Regions from separate parts of the Pararhizobium sp. LjRoot255 genome, predicted to be linked through region 3. Evidence: predicted binding sites of a transcription regulator. Region 3 holds the regulator's gene; each other region holds the start of a gene.
What was found. Region 3 encodes LexA, which represses DNA repair genes until DNA is damaged. Its sites were predicted from a motif close to TGTTCNNNNTGTGTTCNG; they were not measured.
Positions count from the first base shown of each region.

Region 1: parE (DNA topoisomerase IV subunit B) is a predicted target of LexA. The motif match lies at 6,664-6,681, and genes of this name have one in related genera.
Region 2: ACSQ2W_RS08745 (ImuA family protein) is a predicted target of LexA. The motif match lies at 3,350-3,367, and genes of this name have one in related genera.

Region 1 covers NZ_CAXUPQ020000001.1:3,863,112-3,873,035, reverse strand. The annotation lists gene ACSQ2W_RS18525 (aldolase) at 1-143, opposite strand, end outside; gene ACSQ2W_RS18520 (DUF2336 domain-containing protein) at 282-1,421, shown strand; gene ACSQ2W_RS18515 (TetR/AcrR family transcriptional regulator) at 1,424-1,996, opposite strand; gene ACSQ2W_RS18510 (SDR family oxidoreductase) at 2,087-3,106, shown strand; gene ACSQ2W_RS18505 (hypothetical protein) at 3,111-3,557, opposite strand; gene ACSQ2W_RS18500 (GNAT family N-acetyltransferase) at 3,807-4,265, shown strand; gene parE (DNA topoisomerase IV subunit B) at 4,371-6,446, opposite strand; gene ACSQ2W_RS18490 (alpha/beta fold hydrolase) at 6,688-7,572, shown strand; gene ACSQ2W_RS18485 (UbiA family prenyltransferase) at 7,703-9,145, shown strand; gene ACSQ2W_RS18480 (FAD-binding protein) at 9,142-9,924, shown strand, end outside.
Region 2 covers NZ_CAXUPQ020000001.1:1,790,330-1,800,253, forward strand. The annotation lists gene ACSQ2W_RS08735 (error-prone DNA polymerase) at 1-941, opposite strand, end outside; gene ACSQ2W_RS08740 (Y-family DNA polymerase) at 938-2,356, opposite strand; gene ACSQ2W_RS08745 (ImuA family protein) at 2,397-3,329, opposite strand; gene ACSQ2W_RS08750 (metallopeptidase family protein) at 3,499-3,933, shown strand; gene ACSQ2W_RS08755 (DUF1737 domain-containing protein) at 3,996-4,202, opposite strand; gene ACSQ2W_RS08760 (HpcH/HpaI aldolase/citrate lyase family protein) at 4,206-5,108, opposite strand; gene ACSQ2W_RS08765 (hypothetical protein) at 5,236-5,481, shown strand; gene leuD (3-isopropylmalate dehydratase small subunit) at 5,599-6,204, shown strand; gene ACSQ2W_RS08775 (RidA family protein) at 6,210-6,596, shown strand; gene leuC (3-isopropylmalate dehydratase large subunit) at 7,083-8,492, shown strand; gene ACSQ2W_RS08785 (SixA phosphatase family protein) at 8,751-9,287, shown strand; gene ACSQ2W_RS08790 (hypothetical protein) at 9,304-9,924, opposite strand, start outside.
Region 3 covers NZ_CAXUPQ020000001.1:3,588,579-3,598,502, reverse strand. The annotation lists gene ACSQ2W_RS17270 (hypothetical protein) at 352-642, shown strand; gene ACSQ2W_RS17265 (hypothetical protein) at 1,112-1,330, shown strand; gene ACSQ2W_RS17260 (hypothetical protein) at 1,324-1,530, opposite strand; tRNA gene ACSQ2W_RS17255 (tRNA-Cys) at 1,626-1,699, opposite strand; gene lexA (transcriptional repressor LexA) at 1,956-2,672, opposite strand; gene ACSQ2W_RS17245 (hypothetical protein) at 2,925-3,257, shown strand; gene ACSQ2W_RS17240 (hypothetical protein) at 3,338-3,613, opposite strand; tRNA gene ACSQ2W_RS17235 (tRNA-Asn) at 3,804-3,878, shown strand; gene ACSQ2W_RS17230 (class I SAM-dependent methyltransferase) at 4,101-4,931, shown strand; gene ACSQ2W_RS17225 (LysE family translocator) at 5,043-5,675, shown strand; gene ACSQ2W_RS17220 (class I SAM-dependent methyltransferase) at 5,900-7,153, shown strand; gene ACSQ2W_RS17215 (SMR family transporter) at 7,305-7,667, shown strand; gene ACSQ2W_RS17210 (SMR family transporter) at 7,654-7,980, shown strand; gene ACSQ2W_RS17205 (SDR family NAD(P)-dependent oxidoreductase) at 7,968-8,810, opposite strand; gene ACSQ2W_RS17200 (cysteine synthase A) at 9,231-9,924, shown strand, end outside.

The sequences.
Region 1 (9,924 bases), 270 kb from region 3:
ATGCCGATACGCAGCAGCGTCGGCCCCTTGGTGCTGTCTGATGCACGGCTATCGAGGACCGGCTGCACCTTCGCGGTCGCCCAGTCTTCGCGGATGTCGACGATGACGGTCACGGGACGGCCAGCCGGGACGTCTGCCGACACCAACGCCTCCGCCGGTGCGCAGAGCAGTAAAGGCATGATTTCGAAGCGGTTAACGGACATGGTGAACCAATCTTAAACCTTTAATCGCTAACATACATCGAAACCAGGATATGGTGGGTGGTGTGTAGTGAGGCGTCGGTGATCATTCAAGCATTTCTTCGTTGGGTCGAAACCGCGAAAACAGGGGATCGGGTTCGGGCGGCGTCGGCTTTGGGCCGGGCCTACGTGACGACGGAGATGACCACGCTCGACCACCATGCCGCCGAAATGGCGATGACGTTCCTGCTTGACGACCCCTCTCCGAAAGTGCGCCTCGCGCTTGCGGAGGCGGTGGCCGATTGCGGCCGGGTCCCGCGCGCGATCATCCTGTCGCTGGCCGAAGACCAACCGGAAACGGCGTATGCCGTGATCTCCCGCTCGCCGGTGCTGAACGATATGGATCTCGTCGATCTCGCCGCCAAGGGAACAGCGGAGACACGCGCCGTTATAGCTGCGCGCCAGGCCATGTCCCGGCCGGTTGCTGCCGCGATCGCCGAAATCGGTGGCGAAGAGGAAGTGCTGATCCTGCTTGAAAACGAGCAGGCCAGATTTTCCTGCCGGACGTTGAAGCGGTTGAGCGACCGGCTTGGTCACCTCTGGTCGATCCGCAACTGCCTGCTCGAGCGCGAGGACCTGCCGGCGGACGCCCGCCACACGCTGGCCGAGAAGGTCGGCGCCGCCTTGTCCAGCGTCGGCCTGGTGCAGGCAGCCATCGGCGGGCGCCGTGTCGAGCGGATCACCCGCGAAGCCTGCGACAGGGCCGCCGTCGACATGGCGGGAGCCGCACAAGCAGATCAGATCCCGGCATTGGTCGAGCATCTGCGCGCGACCGGGCGTCTGACCCCGGCCTTCCTGCTGCATGCCCTGTGTTCGGGTAAGATTGATTTCTTTGCGGCGGTTATTGTCAATCTGTCGGGCGTAACCGGCAAGCGGGTGCGTTCGATCCTCTCCGATGGCCGGATCCACGCCATTCGCGCTCTGTTCGAAAGCGCCGGCCTTGGCCCCGATGTGAGCGCACTCTTTGCCGAGGCGATGATGATCTGGCGCAAGGAAAACCGGTCCGGTTCTGCTGGGTCGGCCGCCACCATTTCCTCTGTCCTGCTGTCGAAGTTGCGGGGCAAGAGGCATGCCTCGGAAACATCCGACGGCCTTGCCGATATCATCGAGAAATTGACCATCGCCGAGCAGCGGCAGACGGCACGCGACTACGCGCTGCTTGCGGCGAGGGAAGCCGCCTGACGTCAGATGCAGGTTGCGGCGCCGAGCAATCGCATCAGCGCGGAGAGCCGCCCGTTGAGCTTGTCCAATCCATTCGGCGCTTTCTTGATGCCATCCAGGCAGACGTAGAGAAGATCGGTCAGGGTTGCCGCGGAAAGCCCGGTGGCCGACAGCGAGATTTCACCCGTAGATACCGCTTCCGTCACGGCGTTTTCCATCAGCGAACGCAGGCGGGTGGAGGTCGCCGCCATTGTGTCGGCTGCCAGGGCCATGTTGGCCTCGAACAGTTCCTGCCCGTAAGTGCTCGCCCTCACCGGACCGAACAGGACCATCGTGAAATCCATCAGCGCCGCCTCCAGGCGGACAAGGAAGGATTTCTCCGACGCAAGGGCCGCCTCGGCTGCCTTCAACGCTTCTCCGTGATGCCATTGCATCAGCGACCGAAAAAGATCGTCTTTGTTTCGGAAGTGCAGGTAGAGCGCAGCCCGCGACATCATGGCGGCATCGGCAATATCTTGCATCGATGCCTTCTTGAAGCCATAGCGGGTAAAGACCTCCGCCGCGGCCATGACGATGTGCTGCTTCCTTTCGTCCATGCAAGTGAATTGACACTTTGGACTAAAAATGTCAAGGTGACAAAATAGACAAGAAATGTCACGCTGACAGTTCCAACAGGAGATCAGGCAATGCACACAGAAAACGGGCTAGTCGTCGTTACCGGCATTGGCGGTTTCCTCGGAACGCATGTCGCGGTGCGATTGCTGCGCGCTGGCTACGATGTTCGCGGCACGTTGCGCTCGCTGAAACGAGCAAACTCCATCGAGATGGCGATCCGCTCTGCAGATGGCGCCAGTGCCGGCGAGCTGTCCTTCGTCGAGGCCGATTTGCTGTCCGACAATGGTTGGGAAACGGCGTTTTCCGGGGCGATCGGCGTGATCCACACGGCGTCACCATTCCCCTCGATCGTGCCCAGGGACGAAAACGAGCTCATTCGGCCCGCCCGTGAGGGAACGCTGCGTGTATTGCGGAACGTGAAGAAAGCGGGCATCCGCCGCGTTGTCCTGACGTCGTCAATCGCGGCGATCAACTATGGTTCGGGGAGGGCGCCATTTACCGAATCCGACTGGACCGATGTCGATGGCTCGCTGGCCACGCCTTATTACAAGTCCAAGACCCTCGCAGAGCGTGCCGCATGGGATTTTGCCGGTAAAAATGATCTGGAACTCGTGGTGATCAATCCCGGCATGATTCTCGGACCCATTCTCGGCAAGGATTCGGCGACTTCGGTTGGGGTTGTGAAAAACCTGTTGAAAGGTCGCTATCCGGCCGTGCCCGATTTCAGCATATCGGTGGTCGACGTGCGCGATGTCGCCGAGGCGCATGTCCTTGCGTTGACCGTCCCAGAGGCTGCGGGCGAACGCTTCATCGCCGGGGGCGAGGCCCTGTCGGTGCAGGATATTGCCGGCGTGCTGAAACGCGACTTTCCCGCCTATGCGCGCAAGCTGCCGAAATTCGTATTGCCCAATTGGCTGGCCGGCCTTGCCGCGCGCTTCGATCCGGGTCTCAAGATGATCATCGGCGAGCTGGGCCGCGATGCGCGTGTCTCCAACGAAAAGGCCAGGCGGGTTCTCGGCTGGAAACCGCGATTGGAAGAGGACGCCATTCGTGCCAGCGCCGAAAGCCTGATCGCCGCCGGTCTGGTATAGCGGCTTACTTCGTGAACTTTCGCGCCACCCAGGAATAGCCGTCCTCTATATAGTGGACCGGTTTGGTCACGGCGTCGCGCAGCTTGGACGTATCGGGAAGGGCACCCGTGACCAGCGCTAGCGTGCGACGCGGCAGGCTCGGTTGCTGCTGTTCGGCCAAGGGCGGCGTCGGAACCGGATCCGGCGTCACCACATGGGTCTGATCAAGCTCTGTCTGAACTGCGGGCAAAGGGGCGGGATCCTGTACCTTCGCCATCTGTTTGTCCGATGTCTCGCAGACGGCGACGATTACCGGGTAGTTGCTGTTGGAGAACTTCGGCAGTTGCTTCTGTGATTCGGCGTCGCATTTAGCAACTGTCTCCCAGGTGCCGTTCACTGTCGATACGTAGTGGCATTGGCTGAGGCTGTCGTCGCAGCCGAGGATTGTCATGACGATCAGGGCAGGAACCATCGCGAATATATCTCCAGTTCGATTTCGGCATCAGCCGCCAAGGGCTCGATTCGTGTTTCGCTGACGTAACGTCCTGTTTGCTCCGGAAGTAAGGCAGGCCGGAAAAATCTTCGAAAATAAGTTGTTTCTGTTCGTTTCGACGGGTGAACTTGGGTACCGCTGTGCGTAAATTGTCGTTTGTTCCGTCGTGTAAACTGCTCATAGTATCGACATGGCTGAGTGAATCGATCTGTGAAGGAATACCGCCAAGTGACCGTCCTCATTGCAAAAGAACCGCCCCGCCAGCCCGGAGTACTCGATCTGCTTGAACAATCCGACGCCTATGCGCAATCGCTCTATCCGGCGGAAAGCAATCATATGGTCGATGTATCGACACTGGAAAAACCCTCAGTGGCTTTCTTCGTGGCGCGGCACGAAGGCGAGGTCGTCGGTTGCTGCGCGCTGGTGGATGCCGGCGACGGCAGCGCCGAGATCAAGCGTATGTTCGTCAATCCGAAAGCGCGCGGTCTGAAGATCGGCCGCAAGCTTTTGGAGACCATGGAGGACCATGGCCGAGAGGCGGGGTTGTCGGCCATCCGCCTTGAAACGGGTATCCATCAGCCGGAAGCCATCGCGCTCTACAGGACCGCCGGCTATGTCGACATCGGACCGTTCGGTGCCTACCAACCGGATCCGCTCAGCCTGTTCATGGAAAAGATGATCGGCTGACGCAGCGTCAGGCAAAACATCGAATAATCGTTTCCGCTCCGTCAGTTGGAGCGGAAACCTGATTCAATTCAACAGCCTGTTGAATCAAGCTGTGAAATGACCTGCCTAGATATCCAGGTTTTCCACAAACACCGCGCGTTCCTGGATGAAGCGGAAGCGGGCATCGGCCTTGGTGCCCATCAGATTGTCGACGGCCTCGCGGGTGCCTTCGAAATCGATCTCGTCGATGGCAACCTTCAGCAGCGTGCGCTTGGCCGGGTCCATGGTGGTTTCCTTCAGCTGCGCCGGCATCATTTCGCCAAGACCCTTGAAGCGGCCAATCTCGACCTTGCCGCGGCCGTTGAACTCCGTTCCCATCAGCTCCACCCGATGGGCGTCATCGCGGGCGTAGAGCGTCTTTGCGCCCTGCGTGATGCGGTAGAGCGGCGGTACGGCCAGATACAGGTGTCCGCCGCGGATCAGCTCCGGCATCTCCTGATAGAAGAAGGTGATCAGCAGTGATGCGATATGGGCGCCGTCGACGTCGGCATCGGTCATGACGATGACGCGCTCGTAGCGGAGATCTTCCTCGCGGTATTTGCTGCGCGTGCCGCAGCCGAGCGCCTGGGTGAGATCGGCGATCTGCTGGTTGGCGCCGAGCTTTTCGCGGCCGGCGCTGGCGACGTTGAGGATCTTGCCGCGCAGGGGCAGGATCGCCTGGTTGGCGCGGTTGCGCGCCTGCTTGGCCGAGCCGCCGGCCGAATCCCCTTCGACGATGAAAAGTTCGGCGCCTTCGGCCGAATTCTGCGAGCAATCGGCGAGCTTGCCGGGCAGGCGAAGCTTGCGCACCGCGGTCTTGCGGCTGACTTCCTTTTCCTTGCGGCGGCGCACACGCTCGTCGGCGCGTTCGATCACCCATTCGAGCAGCTTGGCTGCTTCCTGCGGGTTGTCGGCGAGGAAATGATCGAACGGGTCGCGGAGCGCGTTCTCGACGATGCGCTGCGCTTCTACCGTCGCCAGCTTGTCCTTGGTCTGGCCGACGAATTCCGGCTCGCGGATGAAGACTGACAACATGCCGGCCGCCGAGATCATCACGTCTTCGGTCGTGATGATTGCCGCCCGCTTGTTCTGCGTGAGCTCGGCATAGGCCTTCAGCCCCTTGGTCAGCGCAATGCGAAACCCGGCCTCATGCGTGCCGCCTTCCGGTGTCGGGATGGTGTTGCAATAGGAATGCACGACAGAATCGCCGCCATACCAGGTGACGGCCCATTCCAGCGCCCCATGGCCGCCGTTCTTTTCCGTCTTGCCGGCAAAGATTTCCCGGGTAACGGTGAATTCCTTGCCCATCGTCGCCTGGAGGTAATCCTTTAGGCCGCCGGGGAAGTGGAAGACGGCCTTTTCCGGCGTCTCCGTGCCTTCGATGAGGGAGGGATCGCAGGACCAGCGGATTTCGACACCGCCGAACAGATAAGCTTTCGAGCGGGCCATGCGGAACAGCCGGGCCGGATCGAACTTGGCATGCGCGCCAAAGATCTCCGGATCCGGATGGAATTTGACCTTGGTGCCGCGCCGGTTCTGGATGTCGCCGAGCTCCTCCAGCCCGCCCTGCGGAATGCCGCGCGAAAAGCGCTGGCGGTAGAGCTTGCGATTGCGGGCGATCTCGACTTCGAGAATATCCGACAATGCGTTGACGACGGAGACGCCGACGCCGTGCAGACCACCTGACGTCTCATACACCTTGCTGTCGAACTTGCCGCCTGCATGCAGCACGGTCATGATCACTTCCAGCGTCGATTTGCCGGGAAACTTCGGATGGTTCTCGACCGGAATGCCGCGGCCGTTGTCGGTGACGGAGAGGCAGCCTTCGGCATCGAGATAGACGTCGATAAAATTCGCGTGTCCGGCGACAGCCTCGTCCATCGAGTTGTCGATGACTTCGGCAAACAGGTGATGCAGCGCCTTTTCGTCGGTGCCGCCGATATACATGCCGGGACGGCGGCGCACCGGCTCCAGCCCCTCGAGCACTTCGATGGCCGATGCGTTGTAGTCGCCGTTGTCCGTTTTCAGCGCAGGCGTCGCATGCGCGCGCTGTTCGGCCGCCGGCTGAGCAACGGCCGGCGTCACCGGCTTCGGCACGACGGATTCCATCGCAGGCTTGGGTTTCTCGGGAAATGCTGAAAAGAGATCGTTGCTGTCGGTCATGGTCTGTTCAGAGGTCTTTCCGTGGTGGCGGCTTTCGGCTCGATCAAGTTACGGATAAGCCGCCATGAATGTCTGCGCGAATCGCCGGAATTCTGCCAGACTCTTGGCATCAGAGCGACCAAACTGGTCATGTCGTTCGGCCGAGTGCCCGCAAATACACCTGTTACGCCTTCAATACCGTCAACTGTTGCGTTGCGGAAGGCCCGATGGCAAGGCTTGGACCAAAAGAGGAACATTCCGAATGCACCTGTCCACAGCTCATTTGATCTTTCGCAGCCTTTTTGCCTGCGCCGCAATGGCGGTTTCGTCTTTTCCAGCCGCCGCCGGACAATTGAAGCCCTTCAAGGACGAGCTGTTTTCCTATGGAACCCTCCTCGAAACGGCGGATGGCGGCGATTATCGCGTCGTCGACTATCAGGAGATGCGCGACATCAATGGCCGTGATCAGGTTCCCGAGCGCCGGGCAAAACGCGCCTATGTTGCACTGGGTGTGAAGAGCGAGCAGGCCAACGAGACCATCGATGCCGCAGGGCGGCCGCTCGACATTACCCGTGTCGGCCGCAAGCAGGGTGCGGCGTTCTCGGTGATCTTTATCCACGGCCGCGGTGGTGATCGGCGCCTCGGGGCCAACGACTGGTCCTTCGGCGGCAATTTCAACCGGCTGAAGAACCTCGCCGTCGAAAACGGCGGTGTCTATTATGCGCCGAGTGTCCGCTCATTCGATGACAACGGCGTCGCCGACATTGCCGGACTGATCGCCTATGCGCAGCAGCAATCTCCGGGTCGGCCGGTGGTGCTGGCCTGCGCCTCGATGGGCAGCTTCATCTGCTGGGGCCTGACGCGCAATCCGCAGGCGGTAGCGGCGCTTAACGGCATGATGATCCTGGGCGGTCCCACCGATCAGACTTTCACGAAGAGTGCCGCCTACAAAAAGAAGCTCCCGATGTTCTTCAGCCATGGCAGCGCCGACAGCGTCTACGCCGCAGCCGATCAGGTCGCGCTCTATCGGTCGCTGAAAACGGCGGGCTATCCGAGCCGCTTCGTCCTGTTCCAGACCGGATCGCACGGGACGCCGGTTCGCATGACCGATTGGCGCGATGCGCTGAACTGGATCGGACTTGATTGAATTTTCTTATTTATCTCGGGGACTCGTTAACCACCGCAGTAGTTTGATACTCGTGGACGCGTGCACTGTTTGCTTTTCTTAAAGCTGATCATGGGACTGTCCCCGGCACGTCTTCTCGGGGTTTGATCTTATGGATGCTCGTACTGAAACACGGCATATTCCGCTGTGCGTCGATCTGGACGGCACGTTGCTGGCCGCCGACACGCTCTGGGAGGGCGTGGCGATCGTTCTTTTGCGCAATCCGCTGATGCTGTTTGCTGTTCTGTACTGGATGTCCAAGGGTAAGGCACGGCTAAAATATGAAGTCGCGGCCCGCTCCGGACGCCAGGCAGCCGACTGGCCCTATCGCGAGGCGGTCCTTAAGCGTCTGGAGCACGAGCGCGCAACCGGCCGGCAGCTCGTCCTCGTCACCGGCGCGGCGGAAAGCGTCGCACTCGGGGTCGCAGCCCATGCGGGGGTCTTTTCCTCTGTCCTTCACAGCTCGACCGACATCAACCTCACCAGCCGCCGCAAACGCGAAAAGCTGATCGAGCAGTTCGGCGAGGGCGGTTTCGACTATATGGGCAACAGCCGTGACGACGTTCCGGTGTTCGACGCAGCCCGCAAGGCGATCGTCGTCGCACCGGATGCGGCAGCTGAGAAATGGCGGCGTGCGCATGATGCCGAGCAGCTCGATATCGGCAAGACCAGCCGTCTCGCGGCCCTGAAATCGATCCGCATGCATCAATGGGCGAAAAACGTCCTGATCGGCGTTCCGATGGTGCTCAATCACGACATTCTGCACCTCGATGCCGTGATCAACGTCATTCTCGCCTTCTTCGCCTTCAGTTTTCTCGCCTCCGCCGTCTATGTGATCAATGATCTCTCCGATCTCACCAACGACCGGCGCCACCCGACGAAGCGCAACAGGCCGCTTGCGAGCGGCCAGATGTCCGTGCCGATGGGGCTGACCATCGCGCTCTGCCTTCTCGTCGCGTCTCTCTCTCTGACGGCCGTGCTGCCTTACGATTTTGCGCTCGTGCTCGGTTTCTATGCAATCGCGACGACCGCCTATACCTTCGTGCTGAAGCGCAAGTTGCTGGTGGACGTCTTCACGCTGGCCGGCCTCTATACGGTCCGTATTGTTGCCGGTTCCGCCGCCACCGGCACGGTGCTATCCTTCTGGCTCCTGTCCTTCTCGGTGTTCTTCTTCCTCAGCCTGGCGCTGGTGAAGCGCTACGTCGAACTCGACGAATATGACGGGCGCGACGGCAACCAGGTTCCCGGCCGCGGCTATGTCGCGGTCGATTTCGAGATGGTCGGGCAGGCAGGGGTCGCATCCGCCTTTGCCTCTGCTCTGGTGCTTGCGCTCTACATACACAGCAAGGAGATGCAGGAAATGTACACGCTGCCCTGGGCGCTGTGGCCGCTCTGCCCGCTGGTGCTCTACATGCTCCTGCGGATCTGGATGCTCGCCCGCCGCCGCATGCTGCATGAGGATCCGGTCGTGTTCATCATGCGCGACTGGCGCAGCCTCGTGACGATGGCGATGGGCGCCATGCTCATTCTCGCAGGTGCGCTGGGCCGGCAATGACCGATCGTTCATTCGACAGCTGGGGACGGATCGACTGCCATCCCCGCCAAAGCGTCTCGCCGGACGCCTATGAAAACCTGTGGGACAAGGCGGCCGCCGGCGCGTTCCTACCGTTCGGCAATGGCCGGTCCTACGGCGACAGCTGCCACAATGACCAGGGCGCCTTGATCGACAGCCGCATGCGCAGCCGCATCCTCGGCTTCGATCCGGGGACTGGAATTGTCTCGTGCGATGCGGGCGTGACGCTTCACGCCATCCTTGAACAGGCGATCCCGCACCGCTTCTTCCTGCCGGTGACGCCTGGAACCGCCGCTGTGACGGTGGCCGGCGCGGTTGCCAACGACGTTCACGGCAAGAATCATCATGCGCGCGGCACGTTCGGCAGGCATGTCCTGCGATTGACGCTGCTGCGTTCCACCGGAGAATTGCTGACCTGCTCGGCAACGGAAAATCCAAACCTATTTCGTGCCACCATCGGCGGGATGGGGCTGACCGGGCTGATCCTGTCGGTCGATCTGCAATTGATGAAAGTGCCGTCGCCCCATATCCAGCAGCACGCAATCCGCTTCAACCGGCTCGAGGACTACTTCGACATGGTCGAGCGGGTGGACGGCGAGCATGAATATTCGGTGGCCTGGATCGACCAGCTGGCAACGGGCAAACGCGCGGGCAGGGGCGTCCTGCTGGCCGGTGATCACGCGGATGCGTCCTGCGAATTTCCCGACATGCCGCGCTCGACGAAACTGTCGGTGCCGTTTTCCCCACCGTTCAATCTGCTG
Region 2 (9,924 bases), 1.8 Mb from region 3:
GTCAGGCGCGCAAGCGTTTCCGACGGCGTTTCCCCTTCGACGCCTTCGTCCGGATAATTGTGGCTGAGTTCATTCAGCGAGAAGGACAGGCTCCTGAAGAACTTTTCGGTATTGGCGATCGCCCTTGGATAGCCCCGGAACAGGCGCGCCATCTCGCGCCCGTGCTTGAGGTAACGTTCGGCATTGGGCGCCAGCCGGAAGCCAGCCTCCGTAATCGTCACATGCTCGCGGATGGCGGTGACGATATCGGCCAGGGGGCGGCGGGAAGGATGATGATAGAGCGGCTGGTTGCTGGCCATCAGCGGGATGCGGTTGCGGGCGGCCAGCACGGAAAAGCTTGCGAACACCTCGGCATCGCGACCGTCGTAGGAAGGAGTAAGCATCAGATAGAGTTTTTCGCGGAAGCGCTTTCTCAGGCATTCAAGGCAGTCTTCCAGCTTTTTCCGCGCGCCGGCATCACCGGACAAAGCAGGATTGGGAACGAGGGCGAGCATCATCTCGTCTCCCCATTCGACAAGATCCGCCTCGTTGAGGATGCACGAGCCTTTCTGGGTTCTGAGGTTTCCGGCGCTCAGCAGGCGGCAGAGATGAGCCCAGCCCTTCCTGTTTTGCGGGAAGGCGAGGATATCCGGCGTGCCATCGGAAAAAACCAGCCTTGCGCCCGGCTGGAAGGGAGCCGGCATCAAGGGTTGCTTTTCCGCTTCTCCCTTTTCGCGACGCTCCCGGTTTTCCGCGACGGTCTTTTCATATTCTTCCTCCAGCGCCCGGACCTGCGCATGAGCCCGGACAACGCCTGCGACAGAATTCCGGTCGGCGATCCCGAGACCCGCGAGCTTCAGAAACGCGGCCTGCGTCACCATTTCCTCCGGCTTGGATGCCCCTTCGAGGAAGGAAAAATTCGTCCGGGCGCCGATCTCGAAAAATTGCAGTGCCGTGCTCATGCGAAAACCCCATGCATGAACCAGCGCGGCGGCGGCATCTGGCCGTAGAGGCCTTCGCGGTAGATCCAGAAGCGATGGCCGGCATCGTCCTCGATGCGGAAATAATCCCGCGCCTGCACATCGGCGCCATCGATCCACCATTCCATGGCAAGCCGCTCCGGCCCCTCACTGCGGGAGACGCGATGCAGCATGCGCCGCCAGCGGAAGCTTTCCGGCGGGCCCTCCGGCACTTCGGCCAAGGAAACCTCCACCACCTCCGGCCGCGGAAACAGCCTCAGCGGCCGTTCGCCGCGGGACCAGGAGACACTGCTCTTCTCCGACTTCTTGCCGGATGACAGCGTGCGGATGGCGGGAGCAGCCGTTACCGCCCGTTCCGGTACGTGGCTTTCGCGCAGGTGAAAACTCTGCAGGCAATCTTCGCCCAGACGGGCCGAAACGCGATCGACGAAGCTGGCAAGGGAAACATCCTTTTGCCGGTCGCCATCAAAATCCTCCTGCGCGGCATCGAAGGCTTCATGGCGAGTGACGTTCAGCCGCAGGATTTCAAAACCATAACCGGCATCGAGGTCGTCATGAACGGCATGAAGGCGCTCGGAAAAGAGCGCGGCGATGCGCCTGGGATCGCGCAGCGGCTGCGAGGCGCCGGCAGCGACACGAAAGACCCGGCCATCGACCCGGAACAGCACGAGCTCGAAAGCCCGCCCGCCCGCGCCCCGCTCTTCCAGGCTGGTTTTCAGCGACAGGGCGATCTGCCGGGTCAGATGCAGGATGTCTTCTTCCGCCTGAAGGGGCTCGGCCAAGCGGCGTTCGGCGGAGAGGCTGGCAACCGGCCGGCGAGGCGAGATCGGCTCCTCGTCAAGGCCGAGGGCTTGATCGAGCCGTAACAGAAGCTGCGCTCCGAAGCGGCGCGCCAGCGGCGCACGAGGCGCGTGGATGAGATCGCCGGTCTGTTTCAAGCCAAGCTTCTGCAGCGCGGCGACGGTCTCTTCCTCCAATCGCAGCGCGGCGACGGGCAGGGGCGAAAGTACAAGCTCCATCTCCTCGTCGGCAATGACGCCGCCATTGCCGAAGCGGGAGATCGCCCAGGAAAGCCCTGGCGCGGATGATATGGCGCCGCGCGCATCGAGCCCCATCTGGAAGAGCCGCGACAGGATATCCTGGAGCAGCGCCTTCTCGCCGCCGAAGAGATGGACGCAGCCGGTGATGTCGAGATACAGGCCGTCCCGGCCGTCGAGCGCCACCAACGGCGTATAACGGTCGCACCAGTCGGCGATGCCATCGAGCAGGCGGCGATCGCCCTCAGGGTCCTCCTCGACGACATCGAGCTTCGGACAGATGGCCCGCGCTTCCGTCACGGCCTGGTTTTTCTTAAGGCCGATCGCTTCCGCGGCCTCGTCGAGCGCCGTCAGCCGCATGGCATTGTCGAGCCGGCCGGAACAGGCGAGGGGTTGGGCTTCAGGACGCCTGATCGAACGCCAGGACAGGCCCCATTTCCTGCGTGCGATCCGGTCGGTTGAAAGATGCGGAAAGGCGAGGGCGAGAATGCGCTGCGCGCTTGAGCGGAGGCCGAGCCTGTTCTGGCTCGCGGGCGGGGAAAAACTGACGGTCATGGGGGTTCCACTCCAGAATGAGGGAGAGGGGCGCCGGATTTCGGCTCTTCTCCAGGGTGAGACGGAAAACCGGATTACCGATGCTGCCGCCAAGCATCGACCGGTCCGGCAAAAGCCTGATTGCCGCGGGCGCGGGTTCGACCAGAAAACGGAAGGCAGCACTGCTTGCCTCCTCGTCTCCGGATTGCCGCAACAGGAAGAGCGGCCGCCCTGCCGCCTTTGCCCTGAGACTGAGCCTCCGGCTTTCGGTCAGGCCGAAATGGGCCGGATTGCCCTTGACCTCCAAGAGGGTAACTGCGAAGGCGCCGCTTTCGACCGCCGTTTCGGCAAGCCAGAGGGCTTCGTCCAGCTTGCGGGGTGCCGCATGGAGGAAACGCTCCGGATCGAGGCCATAATCCTTAAGCCCCACCGGATAGGGCACGCCGGCCTCCATTGCGGTGACCCGGTCGGCGATCCAGAGGATCGGCGCGGGATCGGCCGCCGCCTGTTTTTGCATGAGGGCGGAAAGCGCCAGGGCAAAACCGGCCGAGACCGTTGCATCGCGCAGACAATGCGAGCGGATTTCCGACAGTCCGTCGAGCGGTACGCCGCCCTCCAGGGCCTCATCCAGCCTCGTCACGCCCAGCGGCAGACGATGCTTTTCCTTGTCTGCGCTGCCACGTTCGGCCAAGGCCTCCTGCCGGGCCGCCGCCATGGCAGGGACCGGTTTGCCTTCCAGTCTTGCTATCTCTTCACGGAGCGCAAAAAGCCGCTCACGCGCCATGGGCGTCTGCACCATGACGTCACTCCAATCCGTAATGTTCCTGTTATGTTCTTATTGATTCCAGACCTTCGCAGAAGAGTCAACGATAATTTATGAGAATTTATTCCTTGATAGGGCGCAACCAAATTCAACCCTCGAAAAACGCTGATGAAATGGCTATATCAAAGGGCAGTAAGGAGTGCCCATGGCCCGCATAGACCAAACCGATGATTGGCGTGAACGCCATGCGCCGACAATCAGCACATTTGAATCCCTGGCGCTGGAGGCCTACAGTCACCTGCCGGAGGAATTCCGGGCGCTTGCCACCAACCTCACCATCGAGATCGACGATTTTCCGAGCGAGGACGTTTTCGAGGACATGGCGCTGGAAACGCCCTTTGACCTGCTCGGCCTGTTCGAAGGACGCGGCATCGGCGAGCGCTTCACCATGGAAACCGGCGAGATGCCGAACCGGATCATCCTTTACCGCCGGCCGATCCTCGATTATTGGGCGGAAAACGAGGAGACGCTGGGCGACATCGTCACCCATGTGCTGATCCATGAGATCGGCCATCATTTCGGCCTGTCCGACGACGACATGGAGCGGATCGAGGCGAGCGTCGAGCATGTGGGCGGCTGAGCTGTCCAACAGCCCGAAGGCTGAAAGCGCCGCCTATCAAACGATGCGCGGCGCTTTTCATTTCACTGCTCCGACAGCTTCATGTCCGGGTGATAGTCCTTGCCTTCGACGTCCTTGACGATCGCCTGTCCGGTCATGGGCTGGCCAGTCTGGCTGTTGAAGGAAAGTACGGGCGAGCCGTGCAGCGACCAGCCCTTGTTGAGGGCGTCGGTGACGCGATGGCAGAAAGCGGCATCGTCGGTGCCGGTGAGGAAACGGTAGAGTTTCATGCTTCAAGTCCTTTTATGCTGAATGGCCTCTGCCTTGGCGGCGAGGCGCAGGGCCTGCTCGAGATGCAGGCGCTCGACCATCAGGCCATTGAGATTGATGACGCCCTTGTCGCGGTTTTCGGGAAGCGCGAAGGCATCGATGATGGCTCTGGCCTCCAAGATGGCGCCAGCATCGACGCCGAAATGGTCGTTGGCCGGGCCGATCTGCGCCGGGTGGATCAGCATCTTGCCGTCGAAACCCATGTCGCGGCCCTCAGCGCATTCCGCGGCGAACCCGGCTCTGTCGCGAAAATCGTTGAAGACGGCATCGATGACATCGAGGCCGCAGCTGCGGCCGGCGAGCAGGATCTGCATCAGCCAGGGCACGAGATAGGTTCGGCCGGGCAAAACAGGCACGCCGGTTTCCTTGCGCAGATCGTTGAGGCCGGGCACGAAACAATCAAGCCTGCCGCCGCGTGTGCGGCCGGTCTCGGCGATCGCAGCCGCATTGAGCACCCCGTGCGGGGTCTCGATCATCGCCCAGAGACGCAGGGTATCCGGCGCGTCGTTTTCCGCCAGCACGTCTGCGACCGCCTGGATGTCCTGCGGGCTTTCCACCTTGGGCAAGAGGATGGCGTCGGGCGAAAGCGCAAGCACCGCTGCCAGATCCTTTTCGCCGAAGCGGGTTTTCAGGCCGTTGATGCGGACGATCACTTCGATGTCGCTGCGGCGTTTGCGGGCAAGATGATCGGCAAGCGTCTGGCGGGCGGCGGCCTTGTTGTCGACGGAAACGGCATCCTCGAGATCGTAGATCACTGCGTCGCAGGCAAGGGTGGCGACCTTGGCAAGGGCGCGGGCATTGTCGGCAGGCACAGAGAGCACCGAGCGGCGCAGGCGGACGGGATGGCGTTCTATCGATGAATTCATGCGGCTTTTGTGCCCGGCTTTCGCCTTTTTCGCAAGCCAGACCTGTCATTGCGAAGGGCACTACCAAAGGAGGTCTTGCAAGGCGGGGCGGGCGGGCCCACATTTGAGACAACGAAAGGTAACAATGATGCAAAGCATTCGCTCTCTCCTCCTCACGGCGGCCGGCATCGCGTTCATGCTGATGGCGCTGGTCTTCACGGCTTCGCTCGGTTTGGCGCTCGCCGGCATCGCGGCCGTGCTCTTCGCCGGCAGTACGATCTACGCCCGGCTTTCGCCGAAACCGGTGCGTGCAACCGCCAACCGAGCCTCGGGCCTGGATCGGCGCGAACCGCGCATCTGGAACGACGGGCGCGGCACGATCATCGATCTCTGAGCGCCGAAGGCCGACTTTCCAGCGACTTGCCGTGAGATTTTCCTTCATTTCGGTGTAGAATTGATCTAAATGCTCAGCGGAAATTTTTCCGTTCCGTTGAAATCGAAGGCCATTGCCATGGACAAGTTCGTCAAGCTCACCGGCGTTGCCGCGCCCCTTCCCGTCGTCAATATCGACACGGACATGATCATTCCGAAGGATTATCTGAAGACGATCAAGCGCACCGGCCTTGGCACGGGACTGTTCGCAGAAGCCCGCTACCATGAGGATGGCTCCGTCAATCCGGATTTCGTTCTCAACAAGCCCGCCTACCAGAACGCCAAGATCCTGGTTGCCGGCGACAATTTCGGCTGCGGCTCGTCGCGCGAACATGCGCCCTGGGCGCTGCTCGACTTCGGCATCCGCTGCGTCATCTCGACCTCGTTTGCCGACATCTTCTACAACAACTGTTTCAAGAACGGCATCCTGCCGGTGGTGGTGTCGCCGGAAGACCTGGAAAAGCTGATGGACGACGCCAGCCGCGGCTCCAACGCCATCCTGACGGTCGACCTGGAAGCCCGCGAAATCACCGGACCGGACGGCGGCAAGATCACCTTCGAGCTCGATGAATTCAAGCGCCACTGCATGCTGAACGGCCTCGACGATATCGGCCTGACGCTGGAGAAGGCCTCTGCGATCGACACGTTCGAAAAGGCCAACGCCGCTTCGCATCCCTGGGCCTGAGCCCGGTGCAGAGCCCGCGAAAACTGATCTCGTCCGGCTCGCCGTTTGAAAAGACGGCGGGCTATTCCCGCGCTCTGGTCCAGGGCGACTGGTGCTTCGTTTCCGGCACGACCGGCTACGATTATGCCACCATGACCATGCCGCAGACGGTGGAAGAGCAGACCCGCAACTGCCTGAAGACGATTGCTGCGGCGCTGGCAGATGCCGGGTTTTCGCTGCAGGACGTGGTGCGCAATCACTACTTTGTCACCGATGCCGCGTTTGCCGATGTGGTGTTCCCGATTTTGGGCGAAACATTCGGCGATATCCGTCCGGCGGCGACCATGGTTGTCTGCGACCTGATCCGCCCGGAAATGCTGATCGAGATCGAAGTCACCGCCTTTCGGGGTTGATGGATTTCAGCCTCGCCTTTGCCATCTCGGAATGATAGTGGCGAAACAGCCAGTACACATCCGCATTTTTCATCTGACGGAAGCACTGGACCTCTCCGTTTGCAGCGCTCGTGCTGCTTCTTCGAGACCGCCCTTACTTTGGCGTGAGTAAGGGGAAAGAATGATCTCCGCCTTGAGGGGGAGAGGTCACGCAGTGATAGAGGGGGGTAGACTGTCCGGGAGCACCTGCGTCGCAATATTCTGCCCAATTGCCGAGCCGTCAAAAAATTGATATATCGGCGCCATGGAATCCAAATTCGGGTGTTTACCGCAGAAAATCGTCGTGCTGCAGGACCACAAGCGTCTGCCGGCACGGTTTTTTGCGTGCGTTTCGGGCGCGCTCAACAGCCGACTTCGTTGATCTTCGGGGCCTGACCCCGGCTGGGTTTCCGGCGCCCTTTCGCCGGGCATTTTCCTGACCTTCTTCTTTACTATGGATGAAAAGCCATGAGCGCACCGCGTACTCTCTACGATAAAATCTGGGACGACCATCTGGTCGATCAACAGGACGACGGAACCTGTCTTCTCTACATCGACCGCCATCTCGTCCATGAAGTGACGAGCCCGCAGGCGTTCGAGGGGCTGCGCATGACGAACCGCAAGGTGCGGGCGCCGCAAAAGACGCTTGCCGTCGTCGACCACAACGTTCCGACCTCGCCGGATCGCCATCTCGGCATCAAAAACGAGGAAAGCCGCATCCAGGTCGAGGCACTGGCCCAGAACGCCGCCGATTTCGGCGTCGAATATTATTCGGCCAGCGACAAGCGCCAGGGCATCGTCCACATCGTCGGTCCCGAGCAGGGCTTCACCCTGCCGGGCATGACCATCGTCTGCGGTGACAGCCACACCTCGACGCATGGCGCCTTCGGAGCGCTGGCACATGGTATCGGCACGTCCGAGGTCGAGCATGTGCTCGCCACCCAGACGCTGATCCAGAAGAAGGCCAAGAACATGCTGGTGCGCGTCGATGGCCAGCTGCCGGAAGGCGTCACGGCGAAGGACATCATCCTTGCCATCATCGGCGAGATCGGCACGGCCGGCGGCACCGGCCACGTCATCGAGTTCGCCGGCGAAGCCATCCGCGCGCTGTCGATGGAAGGCCGCATGACTATCTGCAACATGACGATCGAAGGCGGCGCCCGCGCCGGCCTGATCGCGCCGGATGAAAAGACCTTCGAATACATCAAGGGCAAGCCGCGCGCACCGAAGGGCGAAGAACTGGAACAGGCGATCGCCTACTGGAAGACGCTGCACACCGATGAAGGCGCCCACTTCGACCGCGTCGTCGTGCTCGATGCCGCAGCGCTGCCGCCGATCGTTTCCTGGGGCTCCTCGCCGGAAGACGTCATCTCCGTCCAGGGCATCGTTCCGAACCCGGACGAGATCCTGGACGAGAACAAGCGCACCTCGAAGTGGCGCGCGCTCGACTATATGGGCCTAAAGCCGGGCACGAAGATAACCGACATCAACATCGACCGCGTCTTCATCGGCTCCTGCACCAACGGCCGTATCGAGGATCTGCGCGAAGTCGCCAAGGTCGTCGAAGGCCGTACCGTCGCTCCGACCGTCTCGGCGATGATCGTGCCGGGTTCGGGCCTCGTCAAGGAACAGGCGGAAGCCGAAGGCCTCGACAAGATCTTCAAGGCGGCTGGGTTCGACTGGCGCGAGCCGGGCTGTTCCATGTGTCTGGCCATGAACGACGACCGCCTGAAGCCGGGCGAGCGCTGTGCGTCCACCTCCAACCGCAACTTCGAGGGCCGCCAGGGCTTCAAGGGCCGCACGCACCTCGTGTCGCCCGCCATGGCAGCGGCGGCGGCCGTGTCGGGTCACTTCGTCGATATCCGCGAGTGGAAGTAAGACTTTGACCCTCCCCTTGAAGGGGGAGGGCCGGCACATCTGATTGAAGGCGATTGCAACAAGCTCCCTCTTCTCCCCAGCGGGGAGAGGTGCCGAGCGTATGCGAGGCGATGAGGGAGGGTTCGCTGCTATTTCGGCGCCGGCCGCCCCCTCATCCGACGCTTCGTGCCACGTTCTCCCCGCCGGGGAGAAGAGGGAGCGAGCCGCAAAACTATATGCGATTGCCCTTCTCCTCGAAGGGGAGGTGGGAGGAACCAAATGGCCAAGAAATCCGCAGAGCCGAAACGCCGCCTGATCCTTCTGCGACATGCAAAATCCGCCTGGCCCGACGGTGTGGCAGATCGTGAGCGGCCGCTGGCGGAGCGCGGTCGCAAGGCAGCACACGTCATTGGCGCCTATATGGCGCGGGAAAAACTGATCCCCGATCTTGCTCTCGTCTCTCCTGCCCGCCGCGCGCAGGAGACGTGGAAAGTCGTTCGCAAGACCCTGTCGGGAAAGGTCGACGAGCGCGAGGCGCCTGATATCTATGAGGTATCGGCGGAGCGAATTATCGATGAGATCCGGGCGGTCGGGTCCGACATTCGCACCCTGTTGATCGTCGGCCACAATCCCGGCATGGAGAAAGCCGCGTCGCTTCTCGTGACGGACGGCGATGCGGATGCCGTGGATCGCATGGAGGACAAGTTCCCGACGGCGGGGCTCGCCGTCATCGACTTCGATGTCGATGGATGGGACGAGACTGCGGCGGGCAGCGGTTATCTGGAGCGCTTCGTGACGCCGAAATCTTTGGGGTGAGCGGCGGTGACCAATCTTACTTACGCCCACTCCACGTTGGGCGTGGCACAGCGTCGTCGTCGCAAGCGCCTGTCATGTCGCGTCCATCCGAAAAGATAGCCCAGATGTTGCAATCGGCGTGACGCTCTTCCGGGTAACGTTCCTTCAGGTCACGCTGAACTTCTCTCGCCCTGCCATAGTCTTCAAGCAAACCCTTTGCGGAAAGCTCCGCATTGGCAAAGACATCCGGAAAACCGCCGCAGTTGCATAGAGCACTGACGCTGTGGCCCTGATCCAGGAGGTCGTAGCCGACAAACTGAAAGCGCTCACCCAGGCCTTCCCGGACGGCCTCTTCCGTTGGGTTGAGTAGAACCGCGAGGATGTTGACGTTGACCGGCGAACCGAGTTCCTGGATGAGAAAATCAAAGTCGGTGAAGAAATTCAGCATGCCGTCTTCGTTGACGATGTGATCCCAATAACCGGCCTTCGTTTCCTCGAGAATGACCGGGCAAATCATCCCGTCGAGCGTCACGATCTCATCAAGTTGCGTTAGGCCCGACCAGGCAATGTATTCGCTCCATTGCGGTCCTTGCGATGGACCGAATTTTCTCACGGCGATGTAGAGGGGCGTGTTCACGCTCTGATTCTCGAGATTGCC
Region 3 (9,924 bases):
GAGACATAGGTAACGGCCTGTCCCGGCAAAACTCATGATTGGGGTGATTCTCGCGCTGATGTCCTCGGTTCCGGCCATGGCAGCGGCGGACGTGTACAGCCCGGCATACATCAAAGGCGATGAGCAGCTCTTGTGCTCCTCAATGCCCTGATGGCCGACACGGCATGTGTCATCGGCATGTGCCTGCTGTGACCCCTTGTCTGACGGCTCCTGAGCACCGAATCTGAGCGACATTCAAATGACCTTAGGGATGCGTGGGAATACGTCTTTAGTGTGCATGAATGTTAGAATATTTGAATATACATTATCGGACGTAGGGCGCGCCTATCTTTGCATGGGAGGATCTGCGTCGTGGGATCAACTGACAACGCAAATTGGGAATTTGACAATAACGAACAGCTCAAAATCCAAACGCTCGTGGAATGGGGCGTTACGTCTATGCCGCTGCACGGCGCCGTCGTTCTGCGGCTCGGCTATGCGCTTTCGCAGCATGAGTGGGATGTGTATCAGTCAACAGATCGTCCGCCGCATCAGATTCAAGCAGCAATGTCTGCAGCGGACGCGAAGGAACTCGGCACCCAATTAATCTTGTACGCAGAATTGCTGGACGTTCCTGCGTCAGGCTTTCCCAATGGGGGGTAAGTTCATGAAAATGCTGACGGGCACGACACCCAGTCAGCGCGCGAACGCCGGTGCTATTATTTGCCGCTCGGTTTGATCCTGCGTGAGATACATGCATCCCTTCATGCGGCATGACAGGGTGGGATGCCTGGAGCATCTGGCTGCCCCAACGACAACCGCCAGACACGTCTTCCGCCGCAACCACGAAATCTCGATATGAACCAGCGATTCCCTCTTTTTCATCACCGTCATCCTGCTGTTCCGCGGGAACTAACCCGCGCGAGTGGTCCGGCAGCGCGAAGTTTGAGAGCTGGAGCGGGACTTTCTGACCGGAGTCACGCGATAACGATTCACTCGATCGTCAAATCGTGCTAGGTTCCATCTGGAGGCAGACCACATCGGTTGTTGCGAGCCGTTTCTGTTTGCCTGCCGGATCGTCCAGTACCGTCTGGGACCTGGATTTGACGCATCCGCGGTGAAGGAGAGCACCATGCATTACAGTGTGCAGTTTTTCACCTGGACGCCCAAAGAGGGCGTCCATCAAGTCGGCTCGACGGTCGAGATCGATGCGGTCAATCCAAAACTCGCGGCCGTGTCGCTTTTGGGCCTCCGGCTGGATGAGACCGGCACGGCCAGGAAACTGGCAGTCCGCGTCTGGAATGCGCCGGATGACAGCCAGGTCGATTGCGAATGCTTCTACTATCATTGATCGCCGGCCGCATTCCGCAATGCTAAATTCTCCTGCGTTTCGTCGCCATTGATTCGGATTTTCAACCGGAGTGCATCGTCATCGCCAGCGCGTTGCCGCCGCGGTGGATTTGGAACGTTTTTACCGGTTTCGCGAAACGTCGGAATTGCTCTTTCAACGCGGCGGGACACGCGTTGTCGGCCGCCGGTCGGCGTAAACATCACGCCGATATCCGTTCATGGCGGCGTGATGGAACACGGTTGCCAACATGGTTGAAGCGGCGACCCTATCCAATTGCGAATATTGTGGAAAATTTTGGAGGCCTCGCCCGGAATTGAACCGGGGTACAAGGATTTGCAGTCCTCTGCGTCACCACTCCGCCACGAGGCCTCGTAACGATCATCTCTTAATCGTGTGACGGGCGTTTAGACCGATTTCCGATCCAGTGCAAGACGCCTTGGCCGAATTCCAGTTTTTTCTCATGGGAGAAACCTGTCTCCCACCGTTGCCGGTCCGCGTCGCGAGGAAAATACCGCAGATCGCTGATGCCAAACCGCAGGCGATTATTGTCAGGGCCCCGCTGACGTCAATTTTCAAAGAAAATCAGCCGCCTGCATCCCCCGGCGCGCGGATACAGGTTTGCCGCTCAATGGTAACGTCGGATCAGGCCCACGAGCTTGCCTTGGATCTTGACCCGGTCGGGACCAAAAATCCGGGTTTCGTAGGCGGGGTTGGCAGCCTCGAGCGCGATCGATGCGCCCTTGCGGCGAAACCGCTTCAGCGTTGCCTCCTCGTCGTCCACCAGGGCGACGACGATCTCTCCAGGGCTAGCGCTGTTGGTATTGCGTATGATGACGGTGTCGCCGTCGAGAATGCCGGCCTCGATCATCGAATCGCCGCGGACTTCCAGTGCATAATGTTCGCCGGTCCCAACCATCTCGAGCGGTACAGAAATATCGTGCGTATTGTTCTGGATCGCCGAGATCGGCACACCGGCTGCGATTCGCCCCATGACGGGGATGGAGACGGAGCTGTTCTCATTGCTGGCCGCGACCGGTTTGGCGGCGACTGGCGCCGGCGGAGCGCCGCGGCTGCCCTGGATGACGCTCGGCGAAAAGCCGCGCTTGGGCTGCAGGCTCATGGAATAGGCCTCCGGCAGCCTGATAACTTCAAGCGCGCGTGCCCGGTTCGGCAGACGCCGGATGAAGCCCCGCTCCTCGAGCGCCGTGATCAGCCGATGAATGCCGGATTTCGACGCGAGGTCCAGCGCATCCTTCATCTCATCGAAGGACGGCGGCACGCCCGATTCCTTCATTCTTTCGTGAATGAACAGAAGCAGTTCCTGTTGCTTGCGGGTCAGCATGAAAGATCACTCCGGAATCGAGAAACAAATCAAGAACGAACACTATATGTTCCATATGTGTTCCGCAAGTCCCATAATTCGTTGAACCTTTTCAAGGTGCGAGTTTTTGGGCTTGCGGCGCCGAAAACCGGCATTCAGCGCTCTCACCGCCGATGTCCGCCTTTGCTGCAACGGAACATTTGCCCCGTCAGGCCGTTTTCCGCTCATGTTGAAACCTGTGGCGGCGGCACGGCCTGCGGCCAGGAGGCAGGGATGGTCGTCCATGGACGTGGTAACAAGGTTTCGCCCGAAGACACGAACCGGAGGGTGAAGATCAGCGGTGCCGAAGCCCGGCAAGGACGGCTTGGCCGCCCTGTGCTGATGGTTCTCATCGCGAGCCTGGTGCTTGCCCTCATTGCCTGGGCGGGGGCAGAGATATTCGGCGAAAGCACCGACAATGATGCGGCGACACAGATTCAGGAAACCACGCCGGCGGCCAAGGACACCGATCAGGGCACCGTCGACAATACTCCGGCGACCGGGGAACAGATGCAGCCGGCGCCGGTTGACAAGAATCCGACCCCGCAAACCGGTTCCGGTGGCTAGGGCCATTGGCGCCTCATCGAATGAAGGCCTCCGACGACGCCCGGCCCTTGCAGCCGGGCCCTTGCAGATTGGCGCCGATTTTACGGCGTCTGCCGCTTGCGCGCCCACCAGACGGAAAGTTTGCGGCGCTGCCGCCGGACGAAGGCGAGGTCATGCGACAGCACGATCAGGCCCAGCGGCACCATCCAAAAGCCCAGAACCGGCAGGAAGCCGAGGATACCGCCAAAGAGCAGCGCGGCGCCAAGGGTGATACGCAAGGTCCGCGACTGAGGCAGGGGCAGACGCCACGCCCCGACAATGAGTTCATGTCTGCTCGCATCGATACCGAATTTTTTCGTTTTCTGCGCTTCTGTCATAAACTTAACTGCCTTACTCTCGATGCCGTGCACCATAGAGCGGATTTGCCTGCGGCTCTTCCAGTGCGCTGCCTTCCCAGATGGGGAGTTCTCCACAGTCAGACAAGATTGTGCACTTTTTTTGAAAAACTGCTTGGCAAATCGGAAAAGCATTTGTATTAGCAGCCTCACTTCTGCAGCGCGCAGATGATCCCTGGTAGCTCAGCGGTAGAGCATTCGACTGTTAATCGACAGGTCGCCGGTTCGAATCCGGCCCGGGGAGCCAGTTTCAAAGGGCTGCACTTATGGTGCGGCCCTTTTTCTTTGCATTTTTTTCAGTGCGGTGAGACCGGCCCGCCTGCTCCCCGGTCGCCTGACCTTACTCACAACTGCGTTGTCGCCTATACTCTGCGGTACAGTTCGGCGCATTGCAGCGGCCTGTCGCCGCGTTCGAGGATGCGTGCGCTGCGGCCAACTTGGTGCGCGGCCCTCACTCCACGGGTTCACCATGACGGCCGAAAAAGTGTCACTGACAAGGGAGAAGGAAACCCTCCTCATCACGCTTTACGCGAAGGCCGGGGAAAGCCGCCTGCCGGATTCCCTTCTGCGGGATCGTTTCGCCGCCGAGGCCGTCAGCCGGATCGACTATGATTTTTCGCGGCTGATGATCGATCGCGACCTGATGATCGGCGTGGCGATGCGCGCCCATATTCTCGACGGCTGGACGCGTGACTTCATCGGACGCCATCGCGAAGCAACCGTACTGCATCTCGGCTGCGGGCTGGACAGTCGCATATTCCGCGTCGATCCGGCGTCGAACATCCGCTGGTTCGACCTGGACTATCCCGAGGTTATCGCGCTGCGCCGCAAGCTCTATCCGCGGCGCGACGGTTATAGCCTGATCGGCTCGTCCGTGACGGACCCGAATTGGGTCGCAGACGTGCCGGTCGACCGTCCGACGATCATCGTCGCCGAGGGGCTTTTTCCCTACTTGCCGGCGGACGAGGTCACGAAGCTGCTGCGGCGGCTGACGGCGCATCTCCAATGCGGCGAGCTGGTCTTTGATGGCTATAGCCGGCTCGGCCTGGCACTCATCAGCTGGCAGCCTTCGGTTCGTGTGACCGGAGCCAGGCTGCGTTGGGCGATAAACGATCCGCGTGAACTCGAAACTGAGGTTCCGCGGCTGAAACTGCTGACTGAAGTGCCGGCCTATGATCCGGAAGCTTACGATCCGAGACAGATCGCCAGGCTATCCTGGGCGGCGCGTCTGGCGATTTACGCCTTCGCGGCAGCTCCGGTCCTCGGGAGAATCGGCTGGCTCCTGCGCTTTCGGTTTTGAGCTCCCACTGGGCTTGACGCGCCCGGCAACCTTGCGATCAGCTGGGGCGACAATCCGTCAATTCCGTTGTACAGAAGAACGTCCACCCCCCTGCCGCACCCGGAGCCGACAATGCCATCGACCGAACTGCTGATCGCCTTTCTCGCCACCACCGCGGTCTTCGCCTATATCCCGGGGCCTGCCATGCTTTATGCCGCGGCCCAGACGATCGCGCGCGGCCGGTGGTCGGGGCTGATGGCCGCATTGGGCATTCATCTCGGCGGCTATGTCCATGTTTTTGCGGCGGCCGCAGGCTTGTCGATCCTGTTTCACGCCGTGCCGGTGCTTTATATCGCCGTGAAATTTGCCGGGGCAGCCTATCTTGTCTGGCTTGGCATCTCGCTGTTCGGCGCCGGCAAGAATGGGGATGTCGCCCTGCCCGGCATCGAGCCGAAATCCGCCCGGCGCGCCTTTTTCGAAAGCGTCACCGTCGAGGTTCTCAATCCCAAGACCGCGATCTTCTTCGTAGCCTTCCTGCCGCAATTCGCTGATGTTTCCGGCGCCTTCCCCGTCTGGCTGCAGCTTGCCATTCTGGGGACGATCGTCAATCTGATGTTTTCGTCCGCCGATATCGTCTGTGTGCTTCTGGCCGGCGCCGTGATCGACCGGCTGCGCCGCTCGAGCCAGGCGCAACGCCTCATGCAGCGTGCCGGCGGCGCGATGCTGATCGGGTTGGGTGCTCATCTTGCCTTTCAGAAGAGCTGATCGGTTGAATTGGGTCAGATTTGTGGCCCATTGGCGGATGGTTTCCGCTACGCGGATGCCCCATGAAAATTTGCGCCCGCATCTGACGATTAAAGCGCGCGACCCGGGCGTGTCAGGAGGAAGGCCGCGGTGACGGGCCGGATTTTCTCGTGAAATCAACGTTGGCGGCCCGGCAGAATGAGGTTATTTTGTGCCGAGAGCAATGATTTGCGAGGATCTGTCGTATGAGCACAGCAGAGACCTGTTATTGCGAGCCGAAGGATGGCGAGCGCCTTTCCGTTGAAAATCTGTCCCGTATCATCAAGGATCTGCCCGCCAAGGTGCAAATGGTGCTGCGCGGCCTCGTTCACATGCAGGCCGGCTGCCTGAAACTGACATTGCCGGATAGCCGCAAGGTGGTCGTCAAGGGCAAGGTGCACGGCCCAGTTGCCTCCGTCACCCTCCACAACTGGAAAATGCCGCAACGGGCCCTGACCGGCGGCACCATAGCCGTTGCCGAAAGCTACGTGGATGGCGATTGGGACAGCCCGGATGTCGGCGCCTTCCTCGAACTCTTCCTCGTCAACGCCGAGGTTGGCCGCAATTTCTCCAATGGCGCCCGCGGCGTGCTGCGTCTGGCCGAAAAACTCCGCCACTGGATGAATGCCAACACGAAGATGGGCTCGAAGCGGAACATCTCCGCCCATTACGACCTCGGCAACGCCTTCTACAAGGAGTGGCTGGACCCGACCATGACCTATTCCTCGGCGCTCTATTCGACCGGGGCGAATGATCTGCAGTCGGCGCAGCGTGCCAAATACCGGGCTCTCGCCGACGCTGCAGGAATCCAGGCCGGTCATCATGTCCTTGAGATCGGCTGCGGCTGGGGCGGTTTCGCCGAATATGCAGCCGGCGAGATCGGCTGCAAGGTAACCGGTCTCACAATCAGCCGCGAACAACTCGCTTTTGCCAACCAGCGCATGACGAAGGCGGGGCTGTCCGACAAGGTCGAGATCAAGTTCCAGGACTATCGCGACGAGACTGGACGTTATGACCGGATCGTCTCCATCGAGATGTTCGAGGCCGTCGGCGAGAAATATTGGCCCGCCTATTTCTCGCAGTTGCAGCGTTGCCTGAAACAAGGGGGCAAGGCCGGCCTGCAGATCATCACCATCAAACCCGAAGCTTATCGGGAATATCGCGCCAACCCGGATTTCATCCAGAAATATGTCTTTCCAGGCGGCATGCTGCCGACGCGCGAACACTTGATCGATCTCGGCCGCAGTGTCGGATTGAAGATGAGCGGCGATTTTGGCTTCGGCCTCGATTACGCGCGCACGCTGGCCGAATGGCGCCAGCGCTTCTGGAACATCTGGGACAAGGTCGAGCCGCTTGGCTTCGATACCCGCTTCAAGCGCCTCTGGGAATTCTATCTGTTCTATTGCGAGGCCGGTTTCCGGGCCAGAAACATCGACGTTAGACAGATCGTGTATGAATGAGGGTGTCGCCCTGAGCACGCAGTCCGGGACCGGCCGCCCGAATGTTTCAACCACCCGCCCCGCAATAAAGTCATCGCCACAGCTTTACCGACGCTGTCGGCGAGCTTATGCAAGCCCCAACGTCTTCAATCGAACATTCCAAGGGGATGATGTGCGCCTTGCATGGGTTTTTCTGGCGCTCGCCATTACCACTGAAGTTATCGGCCTGACGGTGATGAAGGCAGCCTCCTCCGGCGGCGGCACCTGGGGCTATGCGGTGATGTATATCTCCATCGCCCTCTCCTATGTCTTCCTCGCCAAGGCGGTGAAGAAAATCGCGGTTGGCGTCGCCTACGCGATCTGGGAAGGCTCCGGCATTGCGCTGATCACGCTGGTTTCGGTTTTCGTCTTCGATCACGTGCTGAGCAATCAGGAGATGATCGGCCTGATGATGGCGGTCGGTGGCATCATTCTCGTCAACGCCGGCGAAGTTCACGAGGAAGAGGGATTGGAAGTGGCCGATGACCGCGTCTAACGTTTATTTCCTGTTTGCGGTTCTGGCGGGGGTGCTGGATGTTGCTGCCAATCTGGCTTCCACCAAGTCGAACGGGTTTGCCCGCCGCGGCTGGGGCGCCCTGTCGATCCTGCTCGTGCTCGCAGCCTTTGCTCTGTTGGTGGAAGCGGTCAAAGGCATGGAACTGGCAATCGCCTACGCCATCCTCGGCGCAACCGGGATTTTCGGCACGGCCATTTCCGGCCGCATCCTCTTCCGCCAGAAACTGAAGCCGATCGGCTGGGTCGGACTGGTCCTCGTCTTCGGCGCGGTTGTCGTGCTTCACACGGCCTGAGGGTCGCGCGCCATCGTCTCCGCGGCGTGACGCTGCGTTACAAGCGGCCGGTCCTTCCATCCCGTCAGCCTGTTCAGCAGCCAGAAATAAAGCCCATAAGGCAGGAGCTTGAGCAGTTTCGCCATATAGGTGAAGCGCTTTGGAAAGGTGATCTCGAAACCGCTTGATTTCAGGCCTCTGGCGATGCCTTCAGCCGCCTCTTCGGGGCTGATCAAGGCCGGCATCGAAAATGTGTTCCTAGCCGCAGACGCCGTATCGACAAAACCTGGATTGATGATCTGCAGGCGGATGCCAGTCTTGTCGAGGTCAAATTTCAGGCTTTCGGCCATATTGATCAGTGCCGCCTTCGTCGCGCCATAGGCAGCGCTCGTCGGCAGGCCGCCATAGCCCGAAACGCAGGAGACGATGGCGATCTGCCCGTGCCCCCTCGCCTGCATGTGGCGCACGGCCGGCAAGAGGCAGTTGACCGTCCCGTGCAGGTTCACCGCAAATGTCTTCTCGAAATCCTCTCGGTGCATATCCTCGCCATGCACCGGGATGGAGACGCCGGCGTTGAGCACGGCGAGCGCCATCGCGCCGTGTTCATATTCGATGGCCGCGAGAACGCGCTCCATATCCCGCGGATCGGTGACGTCGCCGTCCAGCACGATGATCTTGCCCGGTCCCGGTGCTTCGTGTTGCAGCTGAACCAGCTTTTCGTGGTCCCGGGCCGTGACCGCCACGTCGAAGCCGTCCCTTGCCAGACGCAGTGCCAAGGCCCGGCCAATGCCGGAGCTTGCCCCCGTGACCCAGGCCAAACCATGCTGCGGATGTGCGACAAAGTTGGTCATGGGTTTTCCTTTCGCTGCTTCAGGCTGCGCCACCCCGAAGTCCGGGATCACAAAACAATACGCATTGAAACGGAGTTTGTTCCCGCATTCGGGCCATTCGACGGCAAGCAGCAAGCAGCCATTGATTTCCGAACCTGTCGTGCCCCGGAACCGTGTCGCCCAAGTGCCGGGTCAAGAAACGGATCATCGGCTTTAGAAGCGGTGTTCTGGGCCGTGGGTCAATTTTTGCCCGCCGCGGCATCCAGATGAAACACTTTTTCTTGCTTCGCTCCGCGCTGAAGCTGAAAAGACGTTAAGATTCCGGTATGTTGGATCGTGAAGGCCGAAAACGGTTGATGCGGTTCGGACATGTCCTGTTAAAATCATCATCTGCGTCAGGCGACCGCCTGATGCAATATCCCGCAGCCAAGAGGTTCGCTCATGTCCGTTCTGCCCTCCGTTCTCGATGCCATCGGCAATACGCCGCTGATCCGCCTCAAAGGCGCGTCCGAGGCAACCGGCTGCACCATTCTCGGCAAGGCCGAATTTCTCAATCCGGGCCAGTCGGTCAAGGATCGGGCGGCGCTGTCCATCATCCGTCAGGCGGAACGGTCCGGGCAATTGAAGCCAGGTGGCGTGATTGTCGAAGGCACCGCCGGCAACACCGGTATCGGCCTCGCGGTGGTTGCGCAGGCGCTCGGTTATCGCACCGTCATCGTCATTCCGGAAACCCAGAGCCAGGAAAAGAAGGACGCGATCAGGCTTCTCGGCGCCGAGCTCGTTGAAGTCCCGGCCGTGCCCTATAAGAACCCCAACAACTACGTCAGGCTCTCCGGCCGCCTTGCCGCGGAACTTGCAAAGATCGAGCCGAACGGTGCGATCTGGGCCAACCAGTTCGACAATGTCGCCAACCGCGACGCGCATGTGGAGACGACCGCGCCAGAAATCTGGCGCGACACGGACGGCAAGGTCGATGGCTTCATCTGCGCTGTCGGTTCCGGCGGAACGCTCGCAGGCGTGTCGCTCGGCCTGAAGGCGAAGAACCCGAACGTCAAGATCGGTATCGCCGATCCGGAGGGTGCGGCGCTCTACAATTATTACACCAACGGTGAGCTGAAAGCCTCCGGCGGTTCGA